DNA from 2 places in the Sphingomonas sp. AAP5 genome. Region 1 is predicted to be linked to the other one. Evidence: riboswitches for the same ligand, from Rfam matches in the RefSeq annotation. Region 1 holds a riboswitch; the other holds the start of a gene.
The links. Region 1 has a riboswitch for thiamine pyrophosphate ahead of thiC (phosphomethylpyrimidine synthase ThiC). Riboswitches for the same ligand answer to the same signal wherever they lie in the genome.
Positions count from the first base shown of each region.

Region 1 (3,403 bases):
CGCCGACCTTGACGTCATCACGATCGGGGAGCCCGAGATGCTCCTTCGGCGTGACGTAGCAGAGCATCGCGGTGCCATACCACCCGATCATCGCCGCGCCGATCCCGCTGGTGATATGGTCGTAGCCCGGCGCGATATCGGTGGTGAGCGGCCCTAGCGTATAGAAGGGCGCCTCGCCGCACACTTCGAGCTGCTTTTTCATATTCTCTTTGATCTTGTGCATCGGCACATGGCCGGGGCCTTCGATCATCACTTGGACGTCGCTCTTCCAGGCGCGGTGGGTGAGTTCGCCGAGCGTGTAGAGCTCGCTGAACTGCGCTTCGTCGTTGGCGTCGGCGATCGAGCCGGGGCGCATGCCGTCGCCGAGTGAGTAGGCGATGTCATACGCCTTCATGATCTCGGTGATCTCGTCGAAGCGCTCGTAGAGGAAGCTCTCCTTGTGGTGCGCGAGGCACCATTTCGCCATGATCGAGCCCCCGCGCGAGACGATCCCGGTAACGCGCTTCGCGGTCATCGGGATATAGGCAAGCCGCACGCCGGCATGGATCGTGAAGTAATCGACGCCCTGCTCGGCCTGTTCGATCAGCGTGTCGCGGAAGATGTCCCAGGTGAGGTCCTCGGCAACGCCGCCGACCTTTTCGAGCGCTTGATAGATCGGGACGGTGCCGATCGGCACGGGGCTGTTGCGCAGGATCCATTCGCGCGTGTCGTGGATGTGGCGACCGGTCGAGAGGTCCATCACCGTGTCGGCCCCCCAGCGGATCGACCAGACCATCTTGTCGACCTCGGCCGCGACGTTGCTCGCAACGGCGGAGTTGCCGATATTGGCGTTGATCTTGACCAGAAAGTTGCGCCCGATCGCCATCGGTTCGGATTCGGGATGGTTGATGTTGTTGGGGATGATCGCCCGCCCCCGCGCGATTTCATCGCGGACGAATTCGGGCGTCACGTAATCCGGGATCGATGCGCCGAAGTCCTGGCCGTCGCGGATCAGCTTTTCCTTGGCGGCAGCGCGCCCGAGATTTTCGCGGATCGCGACGTATTCCATCTCGGGGGTGATGATGCCGCGTCGCGCATAGTGCATCTGGCTGACATTGGCGCCGGGCTTGGCGCGCAGCGGGCGTTTAACGACATTGGGATATTGCGGTACGCCAGCCGAACGATCGGGGCCGGTCAAGCCATTGTCTTCGGGACGAATTTCGCGCGCAGTGTATTCCTCGACGTCGCCGCGCGCGAGGATCCAGTCGCGCCGCAGCGTCGGCAAGCCGACGTGGATATCGATCCGCGCTTTGGGGTCGGTATAGGGCCCCGACGTGTCGTAAACGCGCAAGGGCGGCTCGCCACACGATGGTTCGAGGAGGATCTCGCGCATCGCGACGCCTGGCCCTGGAATCGCTGCCGAGGGCACGTAGATCTTGCGCGAGCCACGGATCGGGCCAGTCGTCACGCCGATTTCGGTACGCGCGGGAATATCTGCCATGCTCTTCGCTCCAAAATCGCAAGGAGCAAAGACGGTTTCCGGGCGGTCACCGCTCCCTCCCTACGCCCGTATTAACGGGATCAGGTTGATGCGGGTCGGGGGCTCGTGCCCCCCTCTCAGCCGCCGATCAGCAGCCCCCCGGGGAATGGCGTCAGTCTAGGCGCTCGCGCGCCGCGTGCAACTAGTTTGCGGCGCTGGTGCGGATGTTGCCGTTGAGGCCGTTGGGGAAGAAGCCCCCGCCGACCACGGCGTTCTTGTTGAGATAGACAACGTTGAGCACCTGGCCCGCGGTACGGCCGTAGACGAGGCCGTTGGCATCGACCGGAACGAGGTTAGAGGTCGTCGCGGTGCCGGTAATGCCCTGATCGATGTCACTCGTGCCATCGAGGCTATCGCGCGCGTCGCTGATCAGCCCGGCACTGACGCGCAGGCTCGGGGTGGCGAGGCCCTTCGAATAGAGCACGGTCCGGATCAGGCCGGCGTGGTACGCCTCGGTCGCGAGGATGCCCGCAGCGGCATCGAGCAGCAATGTCGTGTTGATCGTCTGCGCAGCGCCCTTGTATGCGGTCACGCCGACATCTTCGAAGATGAACGCACCGAGCAGGAAGTTTTCGTCGCTGGCGTAAGGGTCGAAGGTGCCGTTGACGCGATCGACGACGCCATTGGTGGTTGCGATCCCGGCTGCGCGCGCGGCGGCCGAGAAGGCGCCATTGGCGCCGCCATCGATGTTGATCGACGGCATCGCAACCGCGGCCGCGCCGAGTGCCGAACGCAGGAAGGCGACATGGGCGACTTCGTCGGCGGCGATCTCGACCGCATATTGCTGGACGATCGGATCGGTGAAAGTGACCTTGCGGCCGCCCGTCACGGTGCCCTGGACGGTCTGGTTGCCATCGCCCTTGGCGATCAACGCATTGGGTAGCCCTGCGCCAGTGACGGCATAGCTGTAGAACTGCGCTTCGAGATATTCGAGGTTGAGCGCAAAGTTGAGCGTGTCCTGGTCCTGCAGCGTGCTGGTCGAGCTCGGGCTCGGCGTCGGCGTTGCGGTTGCCGTCGCGCCTGGATCGGTGCTCGTCGAGCCGCTGCCGCCGCAGGCCGACAGCAGCGATGCGCCGCCAACGGCGAGCGAGGCGACGCCCGCGCTGCGCAGGAAATTACGGCGCTCGGCGCGGCGGCGTTCGCCGGCGTCGAGAACCTGCAAGAGGATGTCGCTATCGATCACTGGGGAACTCCCGTTCGGGCAAGCTGGAAGGCGTCAGGCTAAAGGTATCGGGCGGCTCAATTCGCGGTGCTGGTCACGATGGTGCCATTGAGCCCATTGGGGAAGAAGCCCCCCTTCGCGACAGCCAGACTGTTGAGGTAGACGATATTGAGCACGTTCCCGGTCGAGCGGCCATAGGCGATGCCGTCGAGCCCGGTGGGGACTATGTTCGATGCCGTCAGGCCGTTGAGCGCGGCGAACTGGCTGTTCGCGACGACTGCCGAGGCAATGCCCTGATCGTCGTCCGAGGTCCCGTCGAGCTTGTCGCGAACGTCGGAGATCGCGCCCGCCGCAGTGCGCAGCGACGGCGTCGCCAGGCCCTTGCTGTACAGCACGGTGCGGATGATCGAGGCATGATAGGCCTCCGCGGCGAGGATGCCTGCCGCCGCGTCGATATAGGCCTTGGTCGTCAGCAGCGAGGCCGCGCCCTTATAGGCGGTGACGCCGACATCTTCGAACAGGAAGGCGGCAAGCAGGAAGTTCTGGTCGTTGGCGTAAGGGTCGAAAGTGCCGTTGACGTTGTCGACCGCGCCGCTTGCATTGGTCGCGAGGCCGGCGGCGCGCGCAGCGACCGTGAAGGCGCTCGTGGCGGTGCTGCCGATGTCGATCGCGGGCTGCGCGACGGCGACGGTGCCGAGCTGGCTGCGAAGGAAGGCGACGTG
Region 1 is NZ_CP037913.1:3,354,785-3,358,187, forward strand. It holds gene thiC (phosphomethylpyrimidine synthase ThiC) at 1-1,480, opposite strand, end outside; TPP riboswitch at 1,521-1,631, opposite strand; gene E2E30_RS15510 (ferritin-like domain-containing protein) at 1,662-2,702, opposite strand; gene E2E30_RS15515 (ferritin-like domain-containing protein) at 2,759-3,403, opposite strand, start outside.

Region 2 (3,403 bases), 1.1 Mb from region 1:
AAGCGGTGATCGAAGCGGCGCACTTCAAGACCGATACCGCGCACGAAGTGATCTCCGGCCCCGACGCGCTCGCTGACTATGACGCGATCATCGTCGGCGCACCGACGCGCTTTGGTCGCATGCCGAGCCAGATGGCGTCGTTCTGGGATACCACCGGCGGGCTGTGGTTCGGCGGCAAGCTGATCGGCAAGGTCGGCGGTGCGTTCACCTCGACCGCGAGCCAGCATGGCGGGCAGGAGACGACGCTGTTCTCGATCATCACGAACCTGATGCATCACGGCATGACGATCGTTGGCCTCGACTACGGCTTCCAGGGCATGACCGGCGTCAAGGAAGTGGTCGGCGGCACGCCGTATGGCGCATCGACGATCGCCGATGGTGACGGCAGCCGCCAGCCGCATGCCGAAGAGCTCGCCGGCGCGCGCTATCAGGGCAAGCGCATCGCCGAGACGGCGGCCAAGCTCAAAGCCTGAACCATTTGCGCCTCCGCCGCTCGACCGGAGCGATGATCGGCGGCGGCAGCAATTGCGGGAGCATGACGGGTGGCGGCACCGACGGTGGCTTGAGCCAGAGGTCGGATATGTCGGTCACCCGCGGGCTCGCCGGGTAGCTCGCGCGCGCGCGGCCGACCGCCAGGCGCGCGCGCGTCGCGCCAGGCACCTTCAGATTGGCGCCGACCCAGCGCCAATGCCACGGCTCCCACGTGACGCCTTGCGCATTGCCGATCGGGAACGACAGTTCGAAACCGAAGTCGGGCGCGTGGCTGATCAACCAGCGACCGGCGGGAGTCGTCGCGATGCAGCTGTCGACATCGGCGCATCCCGCCGACGGCCGGATCGCGAAGTCGATCGCATAGCCCGTTGCGTGCTCGCTGAACCCCGGCGGCGCGACCGTCAGCGCGCGCATCGCCGGGTCGCCGCAATGGCCGCGTCGGCGATTGTGGCAAAAGACCGCGCGCTGGTGCGCAATCGAGCGGAAGCACGACAGGCCGCGGAGCGTCTTGCCTACGCTGGGCGTCAGCGCGGCGGCGGTCAGCATCCGCGCAAGGTCGGGCGCGGCATCGCGATTGATCACGCAAGGCTGGCCGACCGCGAAACCGGGCGGCGCCGCAACCAGATCGCCGATTGCGACTTCAGGATAGGGCAGGTGGCCAAGCATGCGTCCGTCGGCCATCGCAGCGGGGAGGTCGCCGGGATAAAGGCCCGCCGGAACAGCCGTTTGGGCGAGCGTGGGGGAAGCCGCCCACGGCGCGAACGCGATCCCCATCGCCCAAGTTCGCATCGCTCGCACGGCGCGGGCTCTGGCATGTCGGCGCTTGCGGTGGCAAGGGGGTGGGATGCTAGCCAATCATGTTCTTTTCCTCGACGGCGAGGCGCTTGTCATCGACAAGCCCGCCGGTCTCCCGGTCGATCGTCCGCGCGATGGGTCGCTCTCCCTCGAAAACCATCTCGACGGGCTGACCTTCGCCTTCAAGCGCTGGCCGGTGCCGGTGCATCGGCTCGATCGCGACACGTCGGGCTGCCTGCTGCTGTCGCGCAATCCCAAGGCGCACGCGCGGCTGCAACAGGCGTTCGAGCAGGGTCTCGTGCGCAAGCGCTATCTCGCGGTGCTCGAGGGTGTGGTCGAGGGTGAAAGCGGGCTGATCGATCTCGCGCTTGCGAAGGTCAGCACCGAAGAGACCGGCTGGCGGATGGTCGGCGATCCGCTCGGCGCCAAGGGCAGCAAGGCATCGCGGACCGCGTGGCGCGTGCTGTCGATCAAGGACGGGCGCAGCTTCGTCGAGTTCATCCCCGAGACCGGCCGAACGCACCAGATCCGCGTCCATGCCGCCGAGGCGCTCGGCGCGGCGGTGGTCGGCGATCCGATCTACGGCAACGGGACCAAGGCGAACGGCGCCGCAACGCTGCTCCACGCCGCCGAACTGATGGTGCCACGGGCGGGCAAGGAGCCGATCATCGCCAAGGCGCCGCTCCCCGAGCGCTTCATCGCGGCGGGATTTACCGAAGCTGATGCCGCGCCCGCGCAATAGCGCTTTCCTCGCGTGACCTGACCGACTAAGCCCCGCGCTCCCCGGGGGGCCGCTAATGCGCGGCTGAGAGGTGGGCTGCAGCCCACGACCCGCTGAACCTGATCCGGTTGATACCGGCGTAGGGAGGGCTGGCGGCAGACTCCGTTACCCCTCCGTGTAGGAGTGACGACGGATGACACGCAGGCTTTCCACGACCGACGGCATCGCGCGCGGCGCGCTCGGCTTCGCGCTGCTGTCGAGCGCGGTGCTCGCGGTCCCGGCGTTCGCCGAGGACAAGGACCCGCCCGGCGATATCGTCGTCACCGGCCATCCCGATCCCGAAGGCCTGCTGCCCGACCAGCACGCGCCCAAGGCGCAAAGCGCGATCTCGGCCGATTTCATCACCAAGCAAGCGCCCACGCTCAACGCGTTCCAACTCATCGGCCTGCTGCCCGGCGCGAACGTCTCGTCGAGCGACCCCTACGGCCTGTCGACCAGCTCGAGCCTGACGCTGCGCGGGCTCGGGCAGGACGAGATCGGCGTGCTGCTCGAAGGCGCGCCGCAGAACGACATCGGCTATTATTACGCCTATCCGGCGCAATTCGCCGATGCCGAGAATCTCAAGCAGATCACGCTCGCGCAAGGCGCGGTCGATCTCGACTCGCCGACCGTCGGCGGGGCGGGGGGGCTGCTGTCGCTCACGCTCGACGATCCCAAGGCGAGCCCGCAGGCGCTCGTCAATCTCTCGCTCGGATCGTACGCCGCGCGGCGCGCCTTCGTGCGGGTCGATACCGGCACGATCGGCCGGACCGGGCTCAAGGCGTTCGTGTCCTACTCCAACATCCGCGCCGACAATTGGCGCGGGGCGGGGTTCGACACGCGCCAGCATGTCGACGCCAAGCTGCTCAACGAATGGGGCAACGGCAACCGCGCGAGCCTCGCCGTGTCGTTCAACGATGCCAATTCCTCGACCTATCCCAGCCCGACGCTCGCCGACTGGAAGGCTGAGGGGCGGGGGTTCAATTACGACCGCAGCTATAGCGCCGGGAACACCAATTACTGGCGGCTTCACCGCGCGCCGTTCCGCAACGTCTATCTCGCGGCACCGCTGCATCTGGTGCTCAATGATCGGCTGACGCTCGACACGACGAGCTATCTCCAGTTCGGCTACGGCAATTCGCCCTACGGCACGGCGCTCTCGACCACGGGCAATTACCTCGGCACCGAGGCGCTGGGGCCGGTCGCGCTGCCCGGCGCGGTCGACGGCACGGCGACCGTGCTCGGTAACTATACCGGCGACCAGTTCCGCGGCGGCACCGTCGCCAAGCTCACGCTGGCCGCCGGAGCGCACCGGATCACGGCTGGCCTGTGGTTCGATTACGGCAAGGACCGCGT
Region 2 is NZ_CP037913.1:2,225,121-2,228,523, reverse strand. It holds gene wrbA (NAD(P)H:quinone oxidoreductase) at 1-473, shown strand, start outside; gene E2E30_RS10280 (M15 family metallopeptidase) at 463-1,266, opposite strand; gene E2E30_RS10275 (RluA family pseudouridine synthase) at 1,337-2,029, shown strand; TPP riboswitch at 2,062-2,171, shown strand; gene E2E30_RS10270 (TonB-dependent receptor) at 2,202-3,403, shown strand, end outside.
Region 2: it holds a riboswitch for thiamine pyrophosphate, as region 1 does, so the genes downstream of both, E2E30_RS10270 (TonB-dependent receptor) here and thiC (phosphomethylpyrimidine synthase ThiC) in region 1, are expected to answer to the same signal.